One region of the Coprobacillus cateniformis genome, then DNA from elsewhere that is predicted to be linked to it. Evidence: a T-box and tRNA genes for the amino acid it is inferred to sense, from the RefSeq annotation. Region 1 holds a T-box; the other holds one or more tRNA genes.

Region 1 (7,469 bases):
ATGATGAATAATGTCATTTAAAATGGTGAGACTTCTATCAAAGGAGTCGAAAGTATGTCAAGGTACAAAGTTGAAATTAATGGTTATACTATTCAAGAATACGAAAAGTTAAGTCATCAGGAAACGATGAATTTATTAGATCAATATCATCAAACAAATGATGAAAATATAAAGGAAAAACTTGTTCTTTCTAATTTGAAACTGGTTTTATCATTAGTCCAAAAATATCATCAGAGAGTCAGTAATTTAGATGATTTATTCCAAGTTGGTGTCATTGGTCTTATCAAAGCTATTGATCATTTTGATACATCATTAGATGTTCGTTTTTCCACATATGCAGTTCCTTTAATTATTGGAGAAATTAAACGTTATATTCGAGATAATTCACCAATGAGAATCCCACGTTCTATGCGTGATTTGGCATATAAAGCTTTATTGGCAAATGAAGAATATATGAAAAAACATCATAAGGAAGCATCAACTAAAGAATTATCAAAGATTTTAGATGTTGATGAATTTCTATTAGTTGAGGCATTATCATCAACCAATAGTGTAACTTCTCTTTCACAAGAAGTTCAAAATGATGGGAATGGACAAATTGATTTAGAAAGCCAGATTCCTGATCGTAAAAATCAAATGGAAGATATGCAGAATTCAATTGATTTATATGAAGCTATGAATCACTTGGATGAAAAAGAATTACAAATTATTAATGAGAGATATTTTAAAGGACATACACAAAGTGAAATTGCTAAAGAATTATTTATTTCTCAAGCACAGGTTTCACGTATTGAAAAACAGGCTTTATCACATTTAAAGAAATATATGGTTTAGTGTTTGCATATACTGTATGGGTGATTGTATGCGATTTGTTTCTTTACAATGCAAAGATGTTGTGAATGCAGCAACTGGAACGAAGATTGGTTATGTTGTCGATGTTGAGATAGATCCACTTTGCCGATGTATACAGGCAATTATTGTGGAACGTGTATCAGCATTTCGATTGTTGTGTGTTTTTAAAGGGCCACCAACGTTTATTATTCCTATTGAAAATATTATAACAATAGGAGAGGATGTTATATTGGTGAATATCGAGTGTTAAATAAATAGCTATAAAGAAACCGATTTGGTAAAAAGAGAAATATTGGAAACAATTTTCTCTTTTTTTCATACACATGTTATGTTATAATAAAGAAAGAAATATAAGGAGGTTACCTCATGGGATACGGACAAAAAGTAAAAAAATGGTTTTTTGAAGAAGAAGATGAAGACGATGATATTTATGAAGAGGTAGAAATAGATACGGAAGAAGAACCTGCGAAAACAACAAGTATGTTTGAAAAAGCAAAATCTACAAAAACAAGTGATGCTGTAAGAGCTTTAAGTGCAAATAAAGATAGTCATTTGGTTTTGTTTGAGCCTAGAGCTTATAGTGAAACACAAGAAATAGCGATTTATTTAAAACAAAAAAGGGCAGCTGTAGTCAATTTGCATCGTTTACAAAAAGAACAATCTAAACGTGTGATTGATTTCTTGAGTGGAGTTATCTTTGCGATTGAGGGAGATATTCAACAAATTGGTCCTAAGATTTTTCTGTGTACACCTAAAAATATTGGAGTCAGTGGAAATATCACAATGGATTCAAATGAAAGTGAAGAATAATATAAGTATTAGCTCTTGCTAATACTTTCTTTTTGCTTATGTTAGAACATTTTAAAGGTGATGAAGCCTTTGTTAAGAAGATTTTAGATTGTCGCTATCAAGCTCTCAATCATCAAAGAATGATATTAACAGCTTTTTTAAATCCACATGAACAGAATATTGTATATAAAGTAATAGGAACTCAAGATTTACAAATTCATTGTCAGGGTGGCTTTAAAAATGCTGAGAATCAAAGACTTATTATTTGTCCAGATTTTTATGAAGTTTTATCAGAAGATTTTGAAATTGTAGTCGTTGAAGTTCTTTATCATCAGCAGTTTGGTAAATTGCAGCATAGAGATGTTTTGGGTGCTTTGATGAATTTAGGTATTAAGCGTGAGTGTATAGGAGATATTTATGATGCAGATAGATTATTCTTTGCTTGTACACAACAGACGTATTCATTTATACAAATGCATTTGAAACAAATAAAAAAATCTAAAATTCATTTAAAAGTAATCAATGAAACAATTGAAATTCAACACCAATATATGACAAAAACTTTCTTTTTATCAAGTTTTAGACTTGATAAAGTGGTTTCTACATTGTACAAAGTTCCTCGACAATTAGCAAGTGAGTCAATTCGTGCAGGAAATGTCAAAGTCAATCATAAAGATGTTGAAGAAGTCAGCTTTTTGTGTCATAATGATGATATAATATCCTTTAAGCGTCATGGGCGTGTGAAACTTGTAGATGAAAATCGACAAACGAAGCAGGGAAATCATGTTGTGACAGGGTATTTTTATAAGTGAGGTGAAAGATGTGGAACAATTTGATAGACAATTTCGAGGTTATAATAGGCTTGAAGTTGATGATTATATCAATGAGTTAAAACAACAAATTCAAGAACAGACAGAAACAATCCAATCTTTACAAAGTGATATAGATCAGTTGAATGAACAAAATACCTTACTTACAAAAGAATTAAATGTTCATGAAAAAACGAATGAAGAGATTGCGAGATTGGCATTAAAAGAAGCAAGTGAATTGATTGAAAAGGCCAAAAGAAATGCCAATATGATATTAAAAGAATCAATGGAGTATGTCAGAGGTTTATCTAAAGATATGGATAATTTCAAGCAAGAAGCTATTGATTTTAGAGCAAATGTTGTAAAAATGAGTGAAGATATGTTAGAAACTATTGACAAATCTGAAATTTTTAGTTTAATAAGAGAAGAAAAAGAAAATTAACTACGAAGATGGAGACTGTTTATAAAGGAAACTTAGAGAGAACTTGTGGCTGGTGAAAGCAAGGAAGTTAAATTTATAATGAATCACTCCTGAGTAGCGTCCTGAAAATAAGTAGGGATTAGCCGTTGGTCGCGTTAAGACATTGAGAGCATATCTATGTGATATGAAAAAAAGGTGGTACCGCGTTTAAACGTCCTTTATTGGGCGTTTTTTTATTTAGAAAGGAAGGAAAAAATATGAACTATAAAGACACACTATTAATGCCAAAAACTGAATTTGAAATGCGAGGGAATCTTCCTAAAAAAGAACCTGCATATGTACAAAGATGGCAAGATTCATCAATGTATGAAAAAGTTGTTAAACAAAATGAAGGAAAAGATGCTTTTGTATTTCATGATGGTCCACCATATGCAAATGGAAATATGCATATTGGACATATGATGAACAAAGTTATTAAAGATGTTATCTGTCGTTATAAAAACATGGAAGGATTTTATACTCCATTTATTCCAGGATGGGATACACATGGCTTACCAATTGAAAATGCTATTCAAAAGTTAGGCGTGAATCGTAAAGCGATGACGACTGCTGAGTTTAGAGAAAAATGTCGTGAATATGCATTGGAACAGGTTCATAAACAAATGGAGCAGTGTATAAGAGTAGGAACATTTGCAGATTATAAACATCCATACCTAACATTAATGCCTGAATTTGAAGCAAATCAAATTGATGTTTTTGCGAAAATGGCAATGGAAGGTTTGATTTATAAAGGTTTAAAACCAGTATACTGGTCACCATCAAGTGAATCTGCATTAGCTGAGGCAGAGGTTGAATATCATGATGTGAAAAGTCCTACAATTTTTGTTAAGTTTGCAGTTAAGGATGGCAAAGGTATTTTGGATAATGAGACAAGTTTTGTGATTTGGACAACAACACCTTGGACAATTCCAGCAAACTTAGCAATCTGTTTAAATGCTGATTATACTTATGCACTTGTTCAAAGTGAAAAGGGCAAATTATTAGTACTTGAAGAACTTGTTGATTCTTTATGGGAAAAATTTGGTTTAGAACAAAAAGAAATTCTACAAAGATTCAAGGGTTCTGAATTGGAAATGATAACATGTCAGCATCCTTTATATGATCGTGAATCATTAGTTATTCTAGGTGACCATGTGACTGCTGAGGCAGGAACTGGCTGTGTTCATACAGCCCCTGGATTTGGGATGGATGACTTCGTTGTTGGACAAAAATATGGATTAGATATTTATTGTAATGTTGATGCTCATGGAAAAATGATGGAAGATTGTGGTGAATGGCTAGCTGGTCAGTATGTTGATGATGCTAACAAAACTGTGACAATGAAACTGGATGAATTGGGTGTTTTATTAAAGCTTGAATTTATTACTCATAGTTATCCTCATGATTGGCGTACTAAAAAACCAATTATCTTTAGAGCAACTGATCAATGGTTCTGCTCAATTGACAAGATTAGAGAAAAATTATTGAGTGAAATTGATAAGGTCAATTGGTTAAATGAATGGGGGCATGTCCGTATCTATAATATGATTAGAGATCGTGGTGACTGGTGTATTTCTAGACAAAGAAGTTGGGGAGTACCAATCCCAATTATCTATTGTGAAGATGGAACCCCAATTATGGAAAAAGAGGTTTTTGAACATATTTCGCATTTATTTAGAGAATATGGGTCTAATGTTTGGTTTGAAAAAGATGAAAATTTCTTATTGCCAGAAGGTTATACAAATGAGCATTCACCAAATGGTATTTTTAGAAAAGAAAAAGATATTATGGATGTCTGGTTTGATTCTGGTTCATCACATACAGGAGTTATGAAAGAAAGAGGATATCCATATCCAGTTGATTTATATTTTGAAGGTAGTGACCAATATCGTGGTTGGTTTAATTCCTCTTTGATTATTGGAACAGCGGCACATGGCTGTGCTCCATATAAAACTGTCCTTTCTCATGGATTTGTTTTAGATGGTAAAGGAAATAAGATGTCTAAATCATTGGGGAATACTGTTGATCCAATTAAAATGGTCAATCAATATGGAGCAGATATTTTAAGATTATGGGCAACTTCAATTGCTTATCAGTCTGATGTCCGTATTTCAGATGAGATTATGAAACAAGTTGCTGAAAATTATCGTAAGATGAGAAATACAATGAGATTTGTTCTTGGAAATTTATCTGATTTTAAATCTTGTGATGTTGTAGAAACTTCAAAACTTGAAGGTGTAGATCAGTATATGTTAGTAGAATTAAATCAACTTGTCAAAGGATATAAAGAAGCTTTAAATCAATATGATTTTAGTGAAGCTAATCAATTGATTTTAAATTGTTTTACGAATACATTAAGTGCATTCTATATGGATTTCACAAAAGATATTCTCTATATTGAAAAAGCAGACGGATTGAGAAGAAGACAAGTTCAGACTGTCTTGTATCATTATGCAAAAACAATGATGAAATTATTATCTCCAGTATTAGTCTTTACTGCAGAAGAATTACATGATCATTTCCATTGTGATGAAAACAAAGCAGAGTCTGTATTCTTAGAACCAAAACCAGAATTATTGAATATTGATAATGCTGAAAGTATTAAAGCATATTATGATCGTTTCTTAATGGTTAGAAAAGATGTTATGAAAGCATTAGAAGACTTAAGAAATGAAAAAGTGATTAAATCTAATATGGAAGCAAAATTAACAATTTGTTTTAAAGATGAATATGAGGATATGGCTCAATTGGTTAATGATTTAAAACAGTTATTTATTGTTGCTAAAGTGGAGTTAACAGATGATTTAACTGATTTGGTAGAATTTGATACTGCATATATGAAAGCAGAAAAATTCAATGGTATTCAATGTCCTAGATGTTGGAACTATTATGATGAAGATGAAATGGAAGGTGAACTTTGTCACCGATGCCATGATGTAATGAATGGATAAAAAAGAAAATGGTACTTTGTACCATTTCTTTTTAGAAAGGATTAAAAAATGAGTCAAAAATTAAAAGGATCAGTGTTTCTGTTTATAGCAGCGTTGATTTGGGGAAGTTCATTTATTGTAATGAAAAGTGCAGTTGATTTTTTGACACCAGCTGTATTGTTACTGATACGTTTTGTACTCGCTGCTATTTTCTTAGCAATTCTCTTTTTTTCCAAGATTAAGAATTTATCAAAAGAGAATATATTGGGTGGTATGTTAACAGGTTGTTGTTTATTTGCTGCATATTATGTACAGACATGGGGTTTATCTTTTACAACACCAGGTAAGAATGCTTTTTTAACTGCTGTTTATTGTGCGATTGTCCCTTTTCTTGTTTGGATAATTCATCATAAAAGACCTGATATTTATAATTTTATTGCAGCATTTATTTGTATTCTAGGGATTGGTTGTGTTTCTCTTAATGGTGATTTATCTATCAATATTGGTGATTTATTAACATTGTGTGGTGGCTTTTTATATGCAATCCACATTTTAATGATAAAAAAGTTTTCAACAGGTGTAGATGGTGGTGCATTTACAACCTTTCAGTTTATTGGTGGAGCCTGTGTAGCTTTGGTGGTTACAGTATTGAGTGAAGATATCACGTTAGTTGGCCACATTCAATCATCTATTTTCTTGCAATTGTTTTATCTAGCATTCTTTGCCACTGCAGTGACAATGGTATGTCAAACTATTGGGCAAAAATATACAAGTGAATGTAATGCTTCTTTAATTTTATCTTTAGAGTCAGTTTTTGGAGTTGCATTTTCAGTTATTTTTTATGGTGAGATTTTAACGTTAAAAGTCATTCTTGGATTTATTTTAATTTTTATAGCTATTATTATCTCTGAAACAAAGTTGTCTTTTTTAAAGAAAGGTGGAATGTTGGATGAAGAAGATCGTTAGTTCACTCATTGCTTGTTTGCTGATTTTCCTCTCTATACAACCAATCCATGCATATACAAATATAAACATTGAATTATATTCTCAATATGCTTATTTATATGACCGTGATACTTCGCTTGTTTATATGGAAAAGAAAAGTAATGAAAAGATATATCCAGCAAGCATGACAAAGATTTTAACTGTGAGTTTGGCTTTAGACTATATTACTGATCTTCAGGAAGTTGTAACAATAAAGCAAGCTGATTTTAAAGGGGTTGTTGAAGAAGGGGCAACTGTTGCTGGGCTATTTCCAGGAGAAAAGGTGACATATGAGGATTTATTATATGGCGCTTTACTGCCATCTGGTGCTGATGCTTGTCAGGCTCTAGCACGTTTGATATTTGGAGATGTTGATCATATGGTCACTGCCATGAATGAAAAAGTCATAGAATTAGGATTGCAGCAAACCCATTTTATGAATGTGACAGGATTGCATGATGAAAAACATTATACGACTGCTCATGAAATGGCTCTAATATTGAATCATGCTTTACAAAATAAGGAGTTCGTAAAAGTTTTTGAGGCACGTTCTTATAAAAGTTCAAAAGGTAATCATCAGTGGATTTCATCTTTACAAAATGCAAAAGATAATAAAGATATGGATGTAAGCTTAATAAATGGTGG
Region 2 (7,469 bases), 2.7 Mb from region 1:
AAAAACAAATTTGATTTTTTAATTCTTCAATTTCTTTTACGGTACCATTAAAATATCTTATTTTTTCATCAAGTGTAAATTTATTATTAAAATAATCTTCACAAAAACTAGAAATAATTGTTTTCATTCCTTCAATTCGTGCATTTATTTTATCTTGCATTTCCATTTCTACAATAAAATCATATGAACAACCTTTAAATTTTTTTGATTTATAATTTGCAATCATTCTATTATTATCTTCTATTGTAAATGCATATCCATCTTCTTTAGCAAGAAAATCAAGCTGTTTCACAAAATTACTTACCGCTTTGTGAAGTAGATTTAAAGTTATATCTTTTTCCACCTTAACATTTACATTAATCTCCATTGTTTTACCTCCTTATCATATGAAAAAGGAACTAACATTTTTTTATTAGTTCCTTACCTTTAATTTAACATTTGAATAAGCAAAAGCAATATCAATAATATACAACGTTTTCTCATTTTCAACAACATAATACAGTAATTTGAATTTATCTATATATGCAATTCTTAATAAATCATTATTGTAAAATGTTGGTTTACTTCTTGGAAAATCACATATCATTTTTGTTATTCTTTTTGATATTCCATTTAAATTTATATTATTTTCTCTAAAAAATATTAATACACTTTCATCAAATTCAATTTTATACACTTATCTTATTGTTCCATGAACTTTAAAGCCTCTTCAAGAGAATATGTTTTTCTCTTTCCAGCTTTAATATCTAAAACTTTTTGATACTGTTCTTTCACATATGGATCATCACAGTTTTTGATTAATTCTTCTACTTCTAACGTTTCATCTACAGTCTCCATATATTTCACCTCTTTACAATAAGTATATCATATTTTTTAAAGATTTATATATCTTTTTTTTAATCCAATAGATTTGCTTGAATTTTATTGCTTAACAGTTCTTCAAGTTTAACCAGTTCTTCATAATGACTATTTGCATACTTGAAGAATGGTTCACCTACATCTCTTGTTCTTGCTTCAACTAAATTAATTGCATTCCAAGCAATTTCTTTCAATACTAACACATCCGACATATCCATTGTAACACATGTTTTGCTTAACGATATATAATCTTCTGGTCGTTCATCTGCAAGAATTGAATTAAAAACCTCAACATATAATTCATCTGAAATCATTTCATCAATATCAGGCAAATATCCAAGAGTACATCTTAAATACCCTAATACATATTCTTCAACAACATCTAATACTGTATTACATTCTTTTAATAACTCTGCTACTATCATAACTTTTGCCTCCATATGAAAAGAACAATATTATTTTTTAATACTGTTCTTTATAAATAACTATTTAAAATTAATATCGTTTAACAATATCAATATATTTACTTTTTCTTTTTTTGATTATCGGTTATCGTCCTGATTAATTATAGATGGTATCAAACCATATAATTTTTTTAGCTATGTCATTTATTAAATAAATCACATAACATTTCTATCGCTAAAAATTATAAAACAATAACTATTTTTTTATAAGTCGCGAACCTTTGATAACGCAGATTGGAACTGCTTTTATTCACTTGTCAAGGTTCTGTTTCAAAATTTATTTTATTATTTCTTTTGTTGCTCCTGTTGCATTTGAGCGACTGGATCAGCAACTTGTTTCATGGATTGAACGATTTTTTCAACCTCTTTGATATCTACTTCTTTAACGGTCTCTGCTTTATAGCTTTGCACTAATTGAGCAAATCCATTACCACCACTCACGTAATGTCCTACGACAACATCTTCAAAATCAACAAATACTTTTCCTAGAGGGTTGTTATTCATTTTATGAGTTAAGACATCTAACAAACCTTTATTAGGACCTGTAGCTGTAACGTTAACAGTAATTTGTTTATTATTGAAGTGATTTGTGCACTTCACAGCAAACACGTTATACTTGGTATTTCTACCATCAACTTTTGCACTCTTTTCAGATGGAGCATATCCATTAAACTCCATAATAAGTAAACGCTCACTTAATTTATTGACAACAAAGTCAGTTAAAGCTAATTCTCTTTCGATAGTATTTACAATTTTCAACATATTTTCTTCACCTATTTAACCTTTTCTATTTTCTTTTTACTAGTTTCTATTTACTAGTTTCTATTTTCTTAACTTTTCAAATTTTTATTATTTTTTTGATTTGTAACGAGACTTAAATGTTTTGATATTTATATTGCTAATCTATTTGTTATCTCCTTTCTACAGCAATACACTTGATTTAATATCTGTAGAAATAAAGATTTATAATTACATTCATTTTTATAAACAAAAAACTCATGCAAACTATGTTATCTAAAACATAATTCACATGAGTATGTGTCTTATTGGTGGAGCTTAGCGGGATCGAACCGCTGACCTCCTGCGTGCAAGGCAGGCGCTCTCCCAGCTGAGCTAAAGCCCCAATTCCTATATAATTTATATATGGTGGGCCTGAATGGATTTGAACCATCGACCTCACCCTTATCAGGGGTGCGCTCTAACCAACTGAGCTACAGGCCCATATAATAACAGAAATTAATGGTGGGCCTGAATGGATTTGAACCATCGACCTCACCCTTATCAGGGGTGCGCTCTAACCAACTGAGCTACAGGCCCATTAATGACTGCCCTAATATATTAGCATAGCACCTATTTTTCGTCAATACTTTTTTGTATTTTTTTCAATTAAAATCGACTCTTCAAATTTACATATTCTTTCTATTTACTTAAGAAAAGAGATAAGTGATCACTTACCTCTTCATATCATTTAATTCTAATAATGCTTTCACTGCATTTTCATCTGGAACTGGTGGTACAAATTCCGCCTTTGCAAAATAGAAGCCTTGAACATAATCTATATTCAAATAGAAGGCTACAGTTAGCTCTTGATATGTCTCAACACCCTCAGCAATGACTTTCTTATTTCTTTCATGACAATAAGCGACAATATTTTCTACAATTTTCTGTTTGTCAATATCTTTATCAATGTCTCTAATTAAATCCATATCAATTTTAACATAATCAGGATTGACGATTAAAAGATTACGATTACTATTATAACCACTTCCATAATCATCCAAAGCTGTCTCAGCATTCCAGTGTGTTAAGATTTCTTTTTTAGCTTCAAAACAATTTTTATTATGTTCCTCATCTTCTGTAACTTCTAATACAACTTGACCTAGTATATCTGAATATTTCTTTTCCAAATTTTCTATTTCAAATAATGGTAGAATTTGATTAGATATAGAATTAATAAAAATCTTCTGTGTTGAAGAAACATCACCATTGCGATAATATTCTGCATAAGCACGCAGTGCTTCTTGCCATGTTAAAGTCTCTATTTTATTTAACTGAAGTTCAAGTTTTGCAAGTGAGATAATCTCTTGAGTATCCCTCAGTGTTGGATGTGTTGAACGCATTAAAGCTTCATAACCAAAGACATTTCCTGTATGCATCTCAATAATAGGTTGAAATGCATATTTTATCATTCGACCATCAATCAATTGATAATAGTCTAATCTTTTCTTCATAATATATGAATTATTCTCATAATCTGTAACATTAAACATTGCTATTTCACCCTTACCAGAATGTTTAACAGAATACATAGCATAATCAGAATAACGTTGGAGTTCTTCAAATTGAGTACTATCGCTTGGATACCATGCAATACCACCTGAAAGGTAAACCTTCACTTCTTTATGATTAGATAAAGTCAATATACTTTGAGCAATACCTTGTTTAAGAATTTTTAACTGCTCATTTATATCTTCTTTTGTATCATAACCATAATAAAATAGATAGAATTCATCACCAGATGTTCGTGAAACAATTGTACTTTCAGGTGAAAACTTTTTAAATATATTTGCTGCTCCTTTAATATACGCATCTCCACAATCATGGCCATATTTATCATTAATAGATTTCAAATTATCTAAATCCATCATAACTAATGCCGCAATTTTTAGTTTTTGAACATCTATACTGAATAATCTTTTCATTTTTCGTTGAAATGCACGACGATTGATGAGTCCTGTTAAAACATCATGATCTCTTTCATGTTCAATAACTTGTCGTTCTTTAATCATATCGCTAATTTCTTCAACCAATCCAACATATTTATGTTGATTTTGTGTATAACGTAATCGTAAATATATATTTTCATTTTGGGATTGAATATGATAGATATATTCATTTGCATTTTGAGTTGGTGATGCACAATTATCAAACACTTGAAATAGTTTTTTAAATTCTTTTGGAGTCATCGTCTTTGTATCAACATGATTCATCATAAAAATATCAAAGAACCCATCAGTTAGAAATAATTCATCCTTATCAAAATCCACTTCAAATCCAGCTAGATTTGTATTAGCCAAACGAATAATATTTGTAAAACGTGTTGCAGAATCTAATACATCATTACTCATCTTTTCAATTGCTTGAATAAGCTGATCAATCTCAATAATATTTGTTTTTTCTATATTAACATGTGATACTGCCTTTGAAGAATAAGAAATGCGACGAGCCAAATCTATAACTGGCTCCGCAATAAATCTTGCAAGAACAAATGATAAAGCTGCTCCTATGAGAATGATAAATGCTATAACAACATAAAACACACTCATAAGATGTTCTGTAAAACCATATAGTTCGCTCTTATCAATAATCCCCATCAATACCCATTTTTGACTTTCATATGGTGTATTACTATTATAAAGTTTTAATATATGAGGAGAGCAATAGATTGAATTATTGATATAAACTTCATTTTCACCTGACACATTAAGTATCGAAAATTGATCAATTTCACGTGAATAATAAGGTCCATTTAAAAACATTGATTGATATGTATTCTCTTTTGTTTGTAATGCAAGCATATAGCCACCATTACCACTATTTGATAATTCATCATAAGCTAATGTTTTTTGTAAATAAGCAAATGAAATATCAATTCCTATCATACCATATATTTTTTGATTATAAATAAGTGGTAAGACATAAGAAATTCGATAATTCTCACTATTATAGAGTTTATAAGGCTGTAGCCAGCATCCAACATCTTTTATATCAAAATCTGGATTTTCTAAAACCAAATGAAAGTTTTGAAATAATTCTTTATATTTATTCATATCTTCTTGACGAAATTCAAAAGATGGTTGCCAAGATGTATCAGTTGGTATATTTAAATTATCAATCAATTGCACTGGACAACGCGCCAATAACAAATCAGAATTTCCTGATTCATATGAACCTTCTGGATCATTATCCATAACATAAAAACCAGGATAATGCTGTGTATCACTTGCTGTGAATTGACCATCACTTAAAAGAATATACGCACCTGTTGTTCCATGATTCCTCAAAAGTGTAATCACTTCACCTGATACTTTCTTTAATAGCAATTGACTATCATCAGATGAATGAGAGAGTTTCTCTAATGATATTTGATTTGTTTTTACTAAATTTTCAGTAATAGCATTAATTCTATCTATTTCCACATCTAAATTAGACCATTTTGAAACCATTGAAGTTTGTAAATCATGAGAACGATTTGAAACCTGTTGATCAAAAAGATTTCGACTATTATCATCTAATTCACCAAGAATATCATAATAACTCGCTATTCCTACAATAAAACATGCAATTAAAGAAACCAGTAAACACATTGGTATAAAAATACGTCTAAATAATGAGTTCTTCTTTATTTTCGAACTTTTCTTTTCTCTCATCAGTCTATCCTACGATATCCTTTAATCCCTCATATACCTCTTTATACCATTTTTCAAAATTTTCATTATTATCGTATGCTGCAAAAACTTCATCCTGACTCTTACCTGATTCCAAAGCATGTTCAACTTTTTGACGATCTGATTTTGCTTTATCTTGTAAACATTTTTCTAATTGGGAACGAAGTTCAGTTCCATTTTCAAAGGCTTTTGTTGTGTAAAGTTCCATATTATTAACAGTATTCACTGAAACCTCTATAACTTCTTTCATTAAATCAGAATGAATATCTGTTGTTTTTTCAATAGTATCAATTTGATTTGCTTTTTTTGTTACTGGAAGATACCCTGAATCTATTGAAAATTGAATGTTTTGTTCCTGCTGTGTAAACCACTTTAAAAATTCTACAGAGCCTTCAATATGGGCAGCATCACCATTTGTAACAACCATACCTGCCCCTTGTTGAACTGCATATCTTTTCCCATCTTTAAACAACGGAACTTCCATAACCTTGACTTCTATTGGATAGCTTTCTTCATCATTGACAATAACTTGATTTGGAAAAAATGTTGCACCAGAAGAAGATCCAACAAAACTGATAATGTTTCCAAGTTTCACATCATCACTTCTAAATCGACCTTCAGCAGCAAAATATCCATGAATATATGGTGTATAATAATAATCCCATAATTTTCTAACAGCTGTTTTATCAAAGTCTAATGTTGCTTTACCATCTTTGACTTGAATAATATCATGACCTAATTGCTTCAATCCTATAACAATATAATTGGCAAACGCATCTCTACCAAAAAATGCTTTTCCATCATTTGGTGTTGATGTCAATCCATCAGTATACTCATAATACTTCTTTGAGACCTCAACCAATCCTTCAATTGTTGATAAATCTTCTATTTGAACTCCAGTGGCATTCGCAAATTGATTAAAATCAGTCATATTCAACATCATAATTTCTGTTGATTTCGCAGTTGGAAAAATTTTTAATCCCCCATTAAACTGTCCTTCTTCAATATAACCAGGAATATATTGAGAAAGTTCTTGTTCTGTAAAATGTAAACTTAAATCCTCAACAATTCCTAAAGCATCAACTTGATATGCAGTATCAGCATATGCTGCAAAAATATCTGGAACTTCTTGAGCTCCCACTTTTTTATTTGCTGCATCTCGTACACTTTGACCAAGTTCATTGACATTACCAAAACCTGTAACTTCAACAATAATACCCTTTTCTTTCCCTACTGTTGCATTAAATGATTCAACCAAACCATTAAATGATTCCATTTGCTTGCCAGTATAATAGTTCCATAATTTAACTGTTATTGGCTTATCTGGGTCCAAATAAGTTTTTGATGTACACCCCATACACAAAAGAAGTGCTAAGCAACATATCATTTTTAAACTTCTTTTCATAATAAAACTCCCCTTCATTCATAACTTAATCATACCATTATTCAAAGGAGTTTACAATATTTTCCTATCCCCCAGAGGACAAGGACTTCTGATAATTCTCAATTCCATCACTTATAGCCACTGCTAATTTCTTATGATATTTAGCGCTTTTTAATTGTCCACGTTCATTTGCATTAGAAAGGAACCCACACTCGACCAAAACGCCTGTGGATTGTGTAGCACGCAAAACATAAAACCCACAAGAAGAAGTAGGCTTCTTTGTTCCTGTAACAGGTTTCATACTATCATGTATAC

Evidence for each region. A T-box is a leader RNA that pairs with one kind of tRNA and senses whether it is charged. The one in region 1 lies ahead of ileS (isoleucine--tRNA ligase), so its partner is inferred to be a tRNA-Ile.
Region 2: it has a tRNA-Ile gene. The T-box ahead of ileS (isoleucine--tRNA ligase) is inferred to sense a tRNA for this amino acid. The anticodon was not compared.

What each region holds. Positions count from the first base shown of each region.
Region 1 is NZ_WSNW01000001.1:3,570,594-3,578,062, reverse strand. Features, by position in the region: gene sigK (RNA polymerase sporulation sigma factor SigK) at 1-11, shown strand, start outside; gene GQF29_RS17770 (sigma-70 family RNA polymerase sigma factor) at 55-834, shown strand; gene GQF29_RS17765 (YlmC/YmxH family sporulation protein) at 863-1,102, shown strand; gene GQF29_RS17760 (cell division protein SepF) at 1,219-1,662, shown strand; gene GQF29_RS17755 (YlmH family RNA-binding protein) at 1,701-2,453, shown strand; gene GQF29_RS17750 (DivIVA domain-containing protein) at 2,464-2,892, shown strand; T-box leader at 2,889-3,093, shown strand; gene ileS (isoleucine--tRNA ligase) at 3,129-5,861, shown strand; gene GQF29_RS17740 (DMT family transporter) at 5,910-6,806, shown strand; gene GQF29_RS17735 (D-alanyl-D-alanine carboxypeptidase family protein) at 6,790-7,469, shown strand, end outside.
Region 2 is NZ_WSNW01000001.1:836,221-843,689, forward strand. Features, by position in the region: gene GQF29_RS04215 (hypothetical protein) at 1-367, opposite strand, end outside; gene GQF29_RS04220 (hypothetical protein) at 413-676, opposite strand; gene GQF29_RS18350 (hypothetical protein) at 682-837, opposite strand; gene GQF29_RS04225 (hypothetical protein) at 897-1,283, opposite strand; gene GQF29_RS04230 (hypothetical protein) at 1,608-2,084, opposite strand; tRNA gene GQF29_RS04235 (tRNA-Ala) at 2,370-2,445, opposite strand; tRNA gene GQF29_RS04240 (tRNA-Ile) at 2,467-2,543, opposite strand; tRNA gene GQF29_RS04245 (tRNA-Ile) at 2,563-2,639, opposite strand; gene GQF29_RS04250 (GGDEF and EAL domain-containing protein) at 2,774-5,752, opposite strand; gene GQF29_RS04255 (extracellular solute-binding protein) at 5,757-7,175, opposite strand; gene GQF29_RS04260 (N-acetylmuramoyl-L-alanine amidase family protein) at 7,240-7,469, opposite strand, start outside.